Linked DNA regions of Variovorax sp. PBL-E5. The protein of the gene in region 3 interacts with the protein of the main gene of each other region in a pairwise test. Links are inferred from orthologs where the notes say so. Each region holds a gene or a part of one and is shown on either strand. Other genes may lie near its edges.

Region 1 (4,011 bases), 1.2 Mb from region 3 along the record:
CCGATTCGCCCAAGCTGCACAAGGTGCTGGCCCAGGCCGGCCTGGGCTCGCGGCTCGAGATGGAGCAGCTCATCCTGCAGGGGCGCATCTCGGTCAACAACGAGCCGGCGCACATCGGCCAGCGCATCCAGTACGGCGACCAGGTGAAGATCAACGGCAAGCCGATCCGCTTTCGCATCGCACCGCCGCCGGCGCGCGTGATCGCTTATCACAAGCCGGTCGGCGAGGTCGTGACGCACGACGACCCGCAGAACCGCCCGACCGTATTTCGCAAGCTGCCGCGCCTGCAGCAGGGCAAATGGCAATCGGTCGGCCGTCTCGACCTGAATACCGAAGGCCTGCTGCTCTTCACCAGCTCCGGCGAACTCGCCAACCAGCTGATGCATCCGCGCTTCGGGCTGGAGCGCGAATACGCGGTGCGGGTGCTCGGCGCGCTCAGCAGCGAAGAGAAGCAGCACCTGCTCGACGGCGTGCGGCTCGACGACGGCATGGCACAGTTCGGCTCGATCGAGGAGGGCGGCGGCGAAGGCTCGAACTGCTGGTACCGTGTCACGATCTCCGAAGGCCGCAACCGCGAGGTGCGGCGCATGCTCGAATCGGTCGGCCATGCGGTGAGCCGCCTGATCCGCATTCGCTACGGCGCGATGGTGCTGCCGCGCGGCCTCAAACGCGGCGCCTGGATGGAGCTGGACGAGCGCGACATCCGCGCGCTGTTCGAGGCTGCGGGTTCCGGGGAGCGTGCACCGCGCTCTGGCATGGGCCCGAAGGGGCAGGGGCCCGGCCAGGACGGCGGTGGCCGGAACAACCGCAATCGCAAGCGGCGCGGCAATCGCAATGGCGGCGGAGGTGGCGGTGGCGGTCCGCGCGACGACATGCGCGAGCCGCCGATTCCGAATCCGCTGGGCGGCGGCCAGGGCGTGCGCGGCGATCGCGGCCGCAGCGGCGGCAACGCCGGCGGCCCGCCCCAGGGCCGCCGCAACAACCGCAACGACCGACAGGGCGGCAATCGCCAGGGCGAAGACCGTCCGCCGAGCGGCGCCAACCAGCCCGATCCGATGAAGACCTCGCTCGGGTACATTGGCGCCGACAGCTTCTCGCGTCAGCGCAAGGAGCAGCGCCAGGGCCCGCGTCGCGGCGGCGGCGGTGGCGGCGGTAATTTCGGCGGGCCGAGCGGCGGACGTCGCCGCGGCCGCTGAAAACGGGCCGGCGCCGCGGTTTTTCGTCGGCTCGTCACGGGCCGTGCTGACCGCGCCGGTTAAAATTAGAGGCTTTGTCAGGCAGGCGCGAGCGGCGCGGCGTGACGCAGCCACATCCAGATCCAAGTTCTCAGGAAATCACTTCAATGGCCATCGAACGTACCCTCTCCATCATCAAGCCCGACGCCGTGGCGAAGAACGTCATCGGCAAGATCGTCTCCCGCTTCGAAGCGGCCGGCCTCAAGGTCGTGGCCGCCAAGCTGGTGCATCTGTCGCGCAATGAAGCCGAGCAGTTCTATGCGGTCCACAAGGCGCGTCCCTTCTTCAAGGACCTGGTCGAGTTCATGATCTCCGGCCCGGTCTTCGTGCAGGTGCTCGAAGGCGAAGACGCCATCACCAAGAACCGCGACCTGATGGGCGCCACCGATCCCAAGAAGGCCGCCGCCGGCACCATCCGCGCCGACTTCGCCGACAGCATCGACGCCAACGCAGTGCACGGCTCGGACGCTCCGGAAACCGCCCAGGCCGAAGTCGCCTTCTTCTTCGCCGGCCTCAACGTCTACGCACGCTGAGGTTCAACCCGCCTGACGCGATGACCACCACCAACCTGCTCGAATTCGATCTCGAGGGGTTGGCCGCGTTCTGCGAGGGCCTGGGCGAGAAGCGTTTCCGCGCGACGCAGCTGTTCCGCTGGATCCACCAGCGCGGCGCGGCCGACTTCACGCAGATGACCGATCTCGCGAAGTCGCTGCGCGAGAAGCTCGCCTCCACGGCGCGCATCGAGCCGCTGCCGGTGATCACGCAGCACGCGTCGGCCGACGGCACGATCAAGTGGCTGTTCGACGTCGGTGACGGCAACGCGGTCGAGGCGGTGTTCATTCCCGAGGACGACCGCGGCACGCTGTGCGTCTCCTCGCAGGCCGGCTGCGCCGTCGGCTGCCGGTTCTGCTCGACCGGCCATCAGGGCTTCAGCCGCAACCTCACGACCGGCGAGATCGTCGCCCAGCTCTGGTTCGCCGAGCACTTCCTGCGCAAGCATCTGCAGCGCGACGAGCGCGTGATCTCCAATGTCGTGATGATGGGCATGGGTGAGCCGCTGCAGAACTACGCCGCTCTCGTGCCGGCGCTGCGTACCATGCTCGACGACAACGCCTACGGGCTGTCGCGCAGGCGTGTGACGGTGTCGACCTCCGGCGTGGTGCCGATGATCGACCGCCTGGGCGCGGACTGCCCGGTGGCACTGGCCGTGTCGCTGCACGCGCCCAACGACGCGCTGCGCGACGATCTGGTGCCGCTCAATCGCAAGTACCCCATCGCCGAATTGCTCGAGGCCTGCAAGCGCTATCTTGCGCATGCGCCGCGCGATTTCATCACCTTCGAGTACTGCATGCTCGACGGCGTCAACGACCAGCCCGAGCATGCGCGCCAGCTGGTCGAACTGGTGCGCTCGCAGGGCATGTCCTGCAAGTTCAACCTGATTCCTTTCAATCCCTTCCCGGCCTCCGGCTTGCTGCGCTCGCCGCAGGCCCGCGTGCTCGCCTTCGCCAAGGTGCTGAGCGAGGCCGGCATCGTGACCACCGTGCGCAAGACGCGCGGCGACGACATCGATGCGGCCTGCGGTCAGCTGGCCGGCGATGTGAAGGACCGCACGCATGCCGCCCAGCGCATGGCGCAGCGGCGTACCGTTGTTCTGCATCCGGCCCGCAAGGCGGCCACCACCACACCCACTGCCCAGGAGCGATGAAGCGATGAGCCATGCCTTTCCGATCGTGCACAAGCTGTGGATGCGGGTCCTTTTCGGCCTGGCCGCGGCGGTGCTGCTGGCGGGCTGCGCCAACAAGGCCGGCACCGTCGGCAGCACGGCGGGCAACGGTGCCGACATCGTGACCGACTCCGACGAGACCGCCGGCCGCAAGCGCGCCAAGCTGCGCATGGAACTCGCGATCGGCTACTTCCAGGCCGGCGAGACGAAGGTGGCGCTCGACGAGATCAAACAGGCGCTGGCGGCCGACCCGACTTTCCCCGATGCCTACAACCTGCGCGGCCTGGTCTACATGCGGCTCGACGACGCGGGCCTGGCCGAAGACAGCTTTCGCCGCGCCATCGCGCTCAATCCGCGCGACCCCAACGTGCTGCACAACTACGGCTGGCTGCTGTGCCAGCAGAACCGCTACGCCGATGCGCAGGCGCAGTTCTCGGCGGCGCTGGCGATCCCGACCTACGGCGAGCGCGCCAAGACGTTCATGACCCAGGGCGTGTGCCAGATGAAGGCCGGCCAGCGCGCCGAGGCGGAGCGCAGTCTCACGCAGGCCTACGAGCTCGATGCCGGCAATCCGGTGATCGGCTTCAACCTGGCCGTGCTGTTGGCGCAGCGCGAGGAATGGGCGCGTGCGCAGTTCTACATTCGCCGTGTCAACAATGGCCCCTCGGCCAATGCCGAGACGCTCTGGCTGGGCATCAAGGTCGAGCGCCACCTCAACAACCGCGACGCCGCCGCGCAACTCGCAAGCCAGTTGCAGCGCCGTTTCCCCGAATCGCGGGAGGCGAGCGCGTACGAGCGCGGAAACTTCAATGAGTGAGCGGATCAGCGAGTTCGGCACCTCCGCCTCGGTGCCGCTGGGCGGCCCCGACACCGCGCACATGACGGCCGGCGACATGCTGCGCGAGGCGCGCGAAGCGCATGGCCTGCACATCGACATGGTGGCGGCGGCGCTGAAGGTGTCGACGCAGAAGCTGGCTGCCCTCGAGGCCGACGACATCGATGCGCTGCCGGACCCTGTGTTCGCGCGCGCACTCGCGGCCAGCGTATGCCGTG
Region 2 (3,818 bases), 600 kb from region 3 along the record:
TCCTTCTTGTCGGCCCTGGCGGCCGGTTTGTCGGCCTTGGCATCCGCGCGCTCGGCCCGCTCGGCCTTCTTCCTGGCGGCCGGGGTCAGGTCGGCTGCGGCCGCCGGAGGGCGCGGCGCCACGCTGGCGGGGGCCAGCACCAGCACGTAGCGCGCCGCCGTCACGTGGGCCAGCGGCACGCAATGGATGCGCGCGAAGGCGGAATCGGCACGCCGTTCGATGCGGTCGATCTTCGCGACCGGCAGCCCCGCCGGGTAGACGCCGTCGACGCCACTGGTGGCGAGGATGTCGCCTTCCTGCAGGTCGGCATTGGCCGCCATGAAGCGCAGCTCCAGCCCGCCGCCATGCGCACTGGCATCGCCGAAGGCCACGCTGCGCGCGCCGGTGCGCGTGTTCTGCACCGGCATCGACAGATCGCGGTCGATCACCAGCGTGATCTCGCTGGTGAAGGGCAGGACCTGGGTGACCTGGCCGATCACGCCGTATTCGTCGATCACCGGCGAGCCGGCGGCGATGCCGTTGGTCATCCCCTGGTCGATCACCACCTTGCGCGTATAAGGATCGGCGGTGTCGTAGAGCACCTCGGCGGCCCGGCCGGGCGTCTGCGTGGTCTGGCGCAGTTCGAGCAGCGAGCGCAGCCGCGCGTTTTCCTGCGCCAGCGTGTCGGCCTGGCTCGCGCGCTCGGACTGCAGCGCCAGCGCCTTGCGCGCCTGCGCCTCGTTGTTCTGCGCGGCCTGCAAGTCTTCGAGGTAGCGCCCGCCGCCCACCATCAGCTGCACCGGCTTGAGCGCCAGCCACTGGATCGGATAGAGCACCGCCCCGATCCCCGCACGCAGCGGCTGCACGATGTTGAAGCGCGCATCGGCCACCATCAGGAACAGCGCCAGCGCGCTGAAGAAGATCAGCTTGCTGAGCGCCGACGGCCCCTGGTTGAACAGGGGCGGGGCAGTGCGATCAAGAGTGCCGAGCGGCATGATGCTTTATGCCACGAGAGTCGCCGAGAAGGCAGCGCTATTTATTGGTATGTTCGGGAGGTGCCGCGGAACCGGCTCCGCCGGTCCGCAGGCGCCGCCCCCGGCAGGGGGAAGGCGCAGCGACACGAAGTGCGCGAAGCCTGGGGGCGAGCTACTCACTCGTGAAAATGCTGCCGAGACGGTCCATGCGTTCGAGCGCGATGCCGCAGCCGCGCACCACGCAGGTCAGCGGGTCTTCGGCCACCAGCACCGGCAGGCCGGTTTCCTCGGCCAGGAGGCGGTCGAGGTCGCGCAGCAGCGCGCCGCCGCCGGTCAGCATCATCCCGCGCTCGGCGATGTCGGCGCCCAGCTCGGGCGGCGTCTGCTCGAGCGCGTTCTTGACCGCCGAGACGATGTTGTTGAGCGGATCGGTCAGCGCTTCCAGCACCTCGTTGCTGCTGATGGTGAAGCTGCGCGGCACGCCTTCGCTGAGGTTGCGGCCCTTGACTTCCATTTCCTTCACCTCGGAGCCCGGAAAGGCCGAGCCGATGGTCTTCTTGATCACTTCGGCCGTCGGCTCGCCGATCAGCATGCCGTAGTTGCGGCGGATGTAGTTGATGATGGCCTCGTCGAAGCGGTCGCCGCCGACACGCACGCTGCCCTTGTAGACCATGCCGCCGAGCGAGATCACGCCGACCTCGGTGGTGCCGCCGCCGATGTCGACCACCATCGAGCCGCTGGCCTCCGACACCGGCAGGCCGGCGCCGATCGCCGCGGCCATGGGTTCCTCGATCAGGTAGACCGAGGTGGCGCCGGCAGCCTCGGCCGCGTCCTTGATGGCGCGGCGCTCGACCTGGGTCGAGCCGCAGGGCACGCAGATGATGATGCGCGGGCTCGGCGTGAGCAGCGAGCGCGGATGGACCATCTTGATGAACTGCTTGATCATCTGCTCGGTGATCACGAAATCGGCGATCACGCCGTCCTTCATGGGACGGATCGCCTCGATGTTGCCGGGCACCTTGCCGAGCATGGCCTTGGCTTCGCGGCCCACGGCCTGGATCACCTTCTTGCCGTGCGGGCCGCCTTCGTGGCGGATGGCGACGACCGAAGGCTCGTCCAGGACGATGCCCTTGTTGCGCGCGAAGATCAGGGTGTTCGCGGTGCCGAGGTCGATCGCGAGGTCGGTAGAGAAGTACCGACGGAAAGCTCCAAACATGGTGGAATCCTCTGGAGCACGGCATGCGCGTCGGCATGTCGTCGCCCTCTTGCTGGGTCGTTTGACGGGGTGGTTTGAAACGTTTTTGCGGCAAAGGCCGCCGCGTTCGCGGGGGTTGCGGCAAAGGCGGGATAATACCCGAATCCCCCTGTCGCTCCAGTGTTCGGTGCACCTCTTTATGGGGTCTGTCGTACTGTTGTACGCCGTTCGTTCTCTCGTTTTTTTCGATGTCCCTCACTTCTTCCGATATTGCGCGCATCGCCTCGCTCGCCCGGTTGCAGCTTGCACCCGAGGAGAGCGAACGCATGCGCGGCCAGATCAATGGCTTCTTCGACCTGGTCGAGCAGATGCGGGCGGTCGACACCGCCGGCATCGAACCGCTGGCCCATCCGGTCGCCGCGGTCCAGGACGTGACGCTGCGCCTGGCCGACGACGTGGTGAGCGAGCCGGACAACCGTGAAGCCAATCAGCGCAGCGCGCCGGCGGTCGAGAACGGGCTGTTCCTGGTGCCGAAGGTGATCGAATGAGCGCAGCGTTGCATCAATTGGGCGTGGCGGGGCTGGCCACGGCGCTGCGCGAACGCAAAGTCTCGGCGGTCGAGGCCGCACAGCACCACCTGGCCCGCATCCGCCGCCATCAGGACCTGGGTGCCTTCGTCGCCATCGACGAAGACCTCACGCTGGCCCGGGCCCGCGCGGCCGACGCACAGCTCGCCGCCGGCAACGCGCCGGCCCTGGCCGGCGTGCCGATCGCCCACAAGGACATCTTCGTCACCACTGATTTCCCGACCACCGCAGGGTCGCGCATCCTGGCCGGCTACCGCTCGCCCTTCGACGCCACCGTGGTACGCCGGCTGGCCGAGGCCGGCGCCGTGACGCTGGGCAAGCTCAGCTGCGACGAATTCGCGATGGGCTCGGCCAACGAGAACGTCGCCGTGCCCGCCGTCGGCTTCGAGCGCGCGGTGCCGGTGCGCAATCCCTGGGACCCGCGGCGCATTCCGGGCGGCTCCTCGGGCGGCAGCGCCGCCGTGGTCGCCGCGCGCCTCGCGCCAGCCGCGACCGGCACCGACACCGGCGGCTCGATCCGCCAACCGGCCTCCTTCTGCGGCGTGACCGGCATCAAGCCGACCTACGGGCGCGCCTCGCGCTACGGCATGGTCGCGTTCGCCTCCAGTCTCGACCAGGCCGGGCCGATGGCACGCTCCGCCGAGGACTGCGCCCTGCTGCTGTCCGCGATGTGCGGCCCGGACCCGGACCGCGACTCGACCTCGCTGGACCGGCCGGCCGAAGACTTCTCACGCGCATTGGACGGTTCGATCGAAGGCCTTCGCATCGGCGTGCCGACCGAGTTCCTCGGCGAGGGCGTGGCCCCGGGCGTGCGCGCCGCCATCGAGGCCGCGCTGGCCGAGTACGAAAAGCTGGGCGCCCGGCGCGTCGAGATCACACTGCCGCGCACCGAGCTCTCGATCCCCGTCTACTACATCATTGCGGCGGCCGAGGCCTCGAGCAACCTGAGCCGCTTCGACGGCGTCAAGTTCGGCCACCGGGCGCGGGATTACCGCGACCTCGCCGACATGTACGGCAAGACCCGCGAGGAAGGCTTTGGCGACGAGGTCAAGCGCCGCATCATGATCGGCACCTATGTGCTTT
Region 3 (4,382 bases):
TCTCGCAACCAGCTTTCTGCCTTGGCGGCCTGACGGGCGTCGTCGTTGGTGAGAAGCTTCACCAGGATGTTGGTGTCCAGCGCTATCACTTCGCTGACCTGGATCCGTGCTTTTCCTTGAGGTGTGCCGCCACGCCAGCGTCCATTTCTTCGACGGTCAGAGCCCGCCGGGGTCGCGCCAGAAGGCCCCTGAGTGCCTTGACCGGCTTTGGTGACGGCCGCTTCAGGATGATGGTGTCGTCGTCGACGACGGTCACCAGCAATCGATCGCCAGCTTCCAGCCCAAGCCGTGTCCTCGCGGCGCTCGGCAGCGTCATCTGGCCTTTGGATGTCAAGGTGGTCTGCATCAACATTCCTTACGAAGACGTAAGGATACCATTCGGTACGGATGCGGTGCTCAGACCACCCGTTCCGCGATCAGGACCGCAAAGAACCCGAACGCCGCCAGCAGCGTCCACTTCAGCACAACCCACCCGAAGCGCCGGTACTTGACCCGCCCCGTCCCCGCATAGAACGCGAACGAAGCTCCCGCCACCAGCAACAGCAGCAGGACGGCCCAGCGGAACAGCAGCATCGACCGGCGTGCCTACCAGGCCCGCGCGACTTCGGCGAAGCCGACCGGCGCGCGCTTCTCGTCGTCGAAGGTCACGATCTCGTAGGCGTCTTCGTGCGCCAGCAACTCGCGCAGCAGCTTGTTGTTGAGCGCGTGACCGGAACGGTAGGCGCTGTAGGCGGCCAGCAGCGGCCGGCCGATCACGTAGAGATCACCCATCGCATCGAGGATCTTGTGCTTGACGAACTCGTCGTCGTAGCGCAGCCCGCCTGCATTGAGCACCTTGGTATCGTCCATCACGATCGCGTTGTCGAGCCCGCCGCCGAGCGCGAGCCCCTTCGAGCGCATGTACTCGACCTCCTTGGTGAAGCCGAAGGTGCGCGCGCGCGCGATGTCGCGGCTGTAGGAGCCGCTGCCGAGGTCGAACTCGACGCGCTGGCCGGTCGAATTGACCACGCGGTGGTCGAAGTCGATCTCGAAGCTGAGCTTGTAGCCGTGGTAAGGCGCAAGGCGCGCCCACTTGCCCTCGGCGCCCTCGCCTTCGCGCACCTCGACCGGCCGCGTGACGCGGATGAAGCGGCGCGCGGCCTTCTGCAGCTCGATGCCCGCGCTTTGCAGCAGGAACACGAAGGACGATGCCGAGCCGTCGAGGATCGGCACCTCGTCGGCCGTGATGTCGATCTGCAGGTTGTCGATGCCCAGGCCGGCGCAGGCCGACATCAGGTGCTCGACGGTCTGCACCTTGGCGCCGCCCGATGACACGGTCGACGCGAGCCGCGTGTCGGTCACCGCCTCGGCCGTCATCGCGATCGACACCGGCTCGGGCAGATCGACGCGGCGGAACACGATGCCGAAATCGACCGGCGCCGGCCGCAGCGTCAGGTCGACCCGCTGGCCGCTGTGCAGGCCCACGCCGACGGCGCGGGTGATGGATTTGAGGGTTCGTTGGGCAAGCACGGCACCGATTTTAGGAGCGCGAGGTGTCCGGCGTACCGTCCGCCTCGCTATGTCCGCGATAGCCGCCATATCCGCCCGGGCGTGCTCAATCCGCCTGCCTGCGCAGGAAGGCCGGGATCTCGAAGTCGTCCATGCCACCCGACGACAGTGCATCCACCTTGGCCGCGGCCATCGTGCGGTTGGTGCGCCACACGCTGGGCACCGCCATGCCTTCGTAGTTGGGCTGGCCGCTCGGATGCGCGCCGCCGCCCAGCGTCGGCACGTGGAACGGAATGTTGTCCGTGCCGGTGCGGATCACCTCCAGCGTCGGGGCCTGGCGGCGCGCGTCCTGGCGCGAGAGGCCGGTCGCGACCACGGTCACGCGCATTTCGTCGCCGAGGCTTTCGTCGTAGGCCGCGCCGTAGATCACATGCGCATCGGGCGAAGCGTAGGCGCGGATGGTGTTCATCGCCAGCTTCGATTCGCTCAGCTTGAGCGAACCCTTCGACGCCGTCACCAGCACCAGCACGCCCTTGGCGCCCGAGAGGTCGATGCCTTCGAGCAGCGGGCAGGCCACGGCCTGCTCGGCGGCGATGCGCGCGCGGTCCGGGCCGCTGGCCGCGGCCGTGCCCATCATGGCCTTGCCGGGCTCGCCCATCACGGTGCGCACGTCCTCGAAGTCGACGTTGACGTTGCCGTACTCGTTGATGATCTCGGCGATGCCGCCGACGGCATTCTTGAGCACGTCGTTGGCATGCGCAAAGGCCTCGTCCTGCGTGACCTCGTCGCCCAGCACTTCGAGCAGCTTCTCGTTCAGGATCACGATCAGCGAATCGACGTTGGCTTCGAGCTCGGCCAGGCCGGCATCGGCATTGGTCATGCGCTTGCCGCCTTCCCAGTCGAAGGGCTTGGTCACCACGCCGACGGTGAGGATGCCCATCTCCTTGGCCACGCGCGCGATCACCGGCGCCGCGCCGGTGCCGGTGCCGCCGCCCATGCCGGCGGTGATGAACAGCATGTGCGCGCCCTGGATGGCGCCGCGGATGTCGTCCACCGCGACCTCGGCGGCCTCGCGGCCGATCTCGGGCTTGCTGCCTGCGCCGCGGCCCGTGAGGCCGAGCTGGATGGTCTTGTGCGCGTTGCTGCGGTTGAGCGCCTGCGCGTCGGTGTTGGCGCAGACGAACTCCACGCCCTGCACCCTGCGCTCGATCATGTGCGCGACCGCGTTGCCGCCGCCGCCGCCGACGCCGATCACCTTGATCTGCGTGCCCTGGTTGAATTCTTCGACTTCGATCATTTCGATGGCCATTTTCTGACTCCTAAATTTGCAGTTGCCGTGTATATGAATTGAATGTTCTTCTAGTAACCGGAAGGATTCTCAGGATGGTGGCCCGGTTCGTCGCCATCGCTCGTTGAAATGCCGTTGCGGACTTCCGCGCGCCAGCCAGAGTGGGTAGAAGTTCATGATCAGAAATTCCCCACGATGAAATCCTTGAAGCGGCCAAACGCGGTTTTGACCGAGCCGTTCTTCTGCGCGACCTTGAAGCCGCGCAGCCGCGCATAGCGCGCTTCCTCGAGCAGCCCCATCACGGTCGCGGCGCGCGGCTGCGCGACCATGTCGGACAGCGCGCTCGAATACTTCGGAATCCCTCGGCGCACCGGCTTGAGGAAGATGTCCTCGCCGAGCTCGATCATCCCGGGCATCACCGCGCTGCCGCCGGTCAGCACCACGCCCGAGGACAGCACCTCTTCGTAGCCCGACTCGCGCACCACCTGCTGCACCAGCGAGAAGATCTCCTCGACGCGCGGCTCGATCACGCCGGCCAGCGCCTGCTTGCTCAGCATGCGCGGGCCGCGGTCGCCGAGGCCCGGCACCTCGACCTGGGTCTCGGGGTCGGCCAGCAGCTGCTTGGCGTAGCCGTTCTCGACCTTGATGTCCTCGGCGTCCTTGGTCGGCGTGCGCAGCGCCATCGCGATGTCGCTGGTGATCAGGTCGCCGGCGATCGGGATCACCGCGGTGTGGCGGATCGCGCCGTTGGTGAAGATCGCGACGTCGGTGGTGCCGGCGCCGATGTCGACCAGCACCACGCCGAGCTCGCGCTCGTCCTCGGTCAGCACCGCGAGGCTGGAGGCCAGCGGGTTGAGCATCAGCTGGTCGACCTCGAGGCCGCAGCGGCGCACGCACTTGATGATGTTCTCGGCCGCGCTCTGTGCACCGGTCACGATGTGCACCTTGGCTTCGAGCCGCATGCCGCTCATGCCGATCGGCTCCTTGACGTCCTGGCCGTCGATCACGAATTCCTGCGGCTCGACCAGGAGCAGCCGCTGGTCGCTGGAGATGTTGATGGCACGCGCCGTCTCCACCACGCGGGCCACGTCGGCCTGCGTGACTTCCTTGTCCTTGACCGCCACCATGCCGCTCGAGTTGATGCCGCGGATGTGGCTGCCGGTGATGCCGGTGTAGACGCGGCCGATCTTGCAGTCGGCCATCAGCTCCGCTTCCTTGAGCGCCTGCTGGATGCTCTGCACCGTGGCGTCGATGTTCACCACCACGCCGCGCTTGAGCCCGTTGCTGGGCGCGATGCCGAGGCCGGCGAGCTTGAGCTCGCCGTTGGGCAGCACCTCGGCCACCACCGCCATCACCTTGGCGGTACCGATGTCGAGGCCGACAACCAGGTCTTTGTATTCCTTGGACATGAAACTTCCTCTGTTCGCTATTTCTTCTTCGCGTCCGGTGCGACCGTGGTCACGCCGTGCAAGCGCAATGCGTAGCCATCGTTGTGCCGCAGATCGGCGCCCTCCACCGCGGCGAGCGTGCGCCCGTAGCGGCTTGCCACCGGCGTCACCGTGCGCAGGAAACGCTGCGTACGGGCCACCACTTCATCGCCCGACCC

What was found. The genes of interacting proteins can lie anywhere in the genome.
Region 1: the proteins of ftsZ (region 3) and rlmN interact in binary tests that used the Escherichia coli proteins (3 or more experiments, as listed by UniProt). The link is inferred for Variovorax sp. PBL-E5 from one-to-one orthologs.
Region 2: the proteins of ftsZ (region 3) and WDLP6_RS01485 interact in binary tests that used the Escherichia coli proteins (3 or more experiments, as listed by UniProt). The link is inferred for Variovorax sp. PBL-E5 from one-to-one orthologs.

What each region holds. Positions count from the first base shown.
Region 1 is NZ_LR594671.1:2,075,970-2,079,980, forward strand. Bases 869-3,864 are described here. They hold rlmN (23S rRNA (adenine(2503)-C(2))-methyltransferase RlmN), read left to right. Parts: upstream 869-1,788; coding sequence 1,789-2,940; downstream 2,941-3,864. Other genes in these bases: WDLP6_RS10155 (pseudouridine synthase), read left to right, coding at 869-1,196; ndk (nucleoside-diphosphate kinase), read left to right, coding at 1,343-1,768; pilW (type IV pilus biogenesis/stability protein PilW), read left to right, coding at 2,945-3,775; WDLP6_RS10175 (helix-turn-helix domain-containing protein), read left to right, coding at 3,768-3,864. In the rest of the region: more of WDLP6_RS10155, read left to right, coding at 1-868; more of WDLP6_RS10175, read left to right, coding at 3,865-4,011.
Region 2 is NZ_LR594671.1:304,438-308,255, reverse strand. The notes cover bases 148-2,950. They hold WDLP6_RS01485 (rod shape-determining protein), read right to left. Parts: upstream 2,170-2,950; coding sequence 1,126-2,169; downstream 148-1,125. Other genes in these bases: gatA (Asp-tRNA(Asn)/Glu-tRNA(Gln) amidotransferase subunit GatA), read left to right, coding at 2,693-2,950; gatC (Asp-tRNA(Asn)/Glu-tRNA(Gln) amidotransferase subunit GatC), read left to right, coding at 2,397-2,696; mreC (rod shape-determining protein MreC), read right to left, coding at 148-974. In the rest of the region: more of mreC, read right to left, coding at 1-147; more of gatA, read left to right, coding at 2,951-3,818. UniProt on the Escherichia coli protein: Forms membrane-associated dynamic filaments that are essential for cell shape determination. Acts by regulating cell wall synthesis and cell elongation, and thus cell shape.
Region 3 is NZ_LR594671.1:908,390-912,771, reverse strand. What follows is about bases 697-3,501. They hold ftsZ (cell division protein FtsZ), read right to left. Parts: upstream 2,798-3,501; coding sequence 1,595-2,797; downstream 697-1,594. Other genes in these bases: ftsA (cell division protein FtsA), read right to left, coding at 2,956-3,501; lpxC (UDP-3-O-acyl-N-acetylglucosamine deacetylase), read right to left, coding at 697-1,509. Also shown: WDLP6_RS04475 (PIN domain-containing protein), read right to left, coding at 1-89; WDLP6_RS04470 (AbrB/MazE/SpoVT family DNA-binding domain-containing protein), read right to left, coding at 86-346; WDLP6_RS04465 (hypothetical protein), read right to left, coding at 397-573; more of lpxC, read right to left, coding at 586-696; more of ftsA, read right to left, coding at 3,502-4,185; WDLP6_RS04445 (cell division protein FtsQ/DivIB), read right to left, coding at 4,203-4,382. UniProt on the Escherichia coli protein: Essential cell division protein that forms a contractile ring structure (Z ring) at the future cell division site. The regulation of the ring assembly controls the timing and the location of cell division.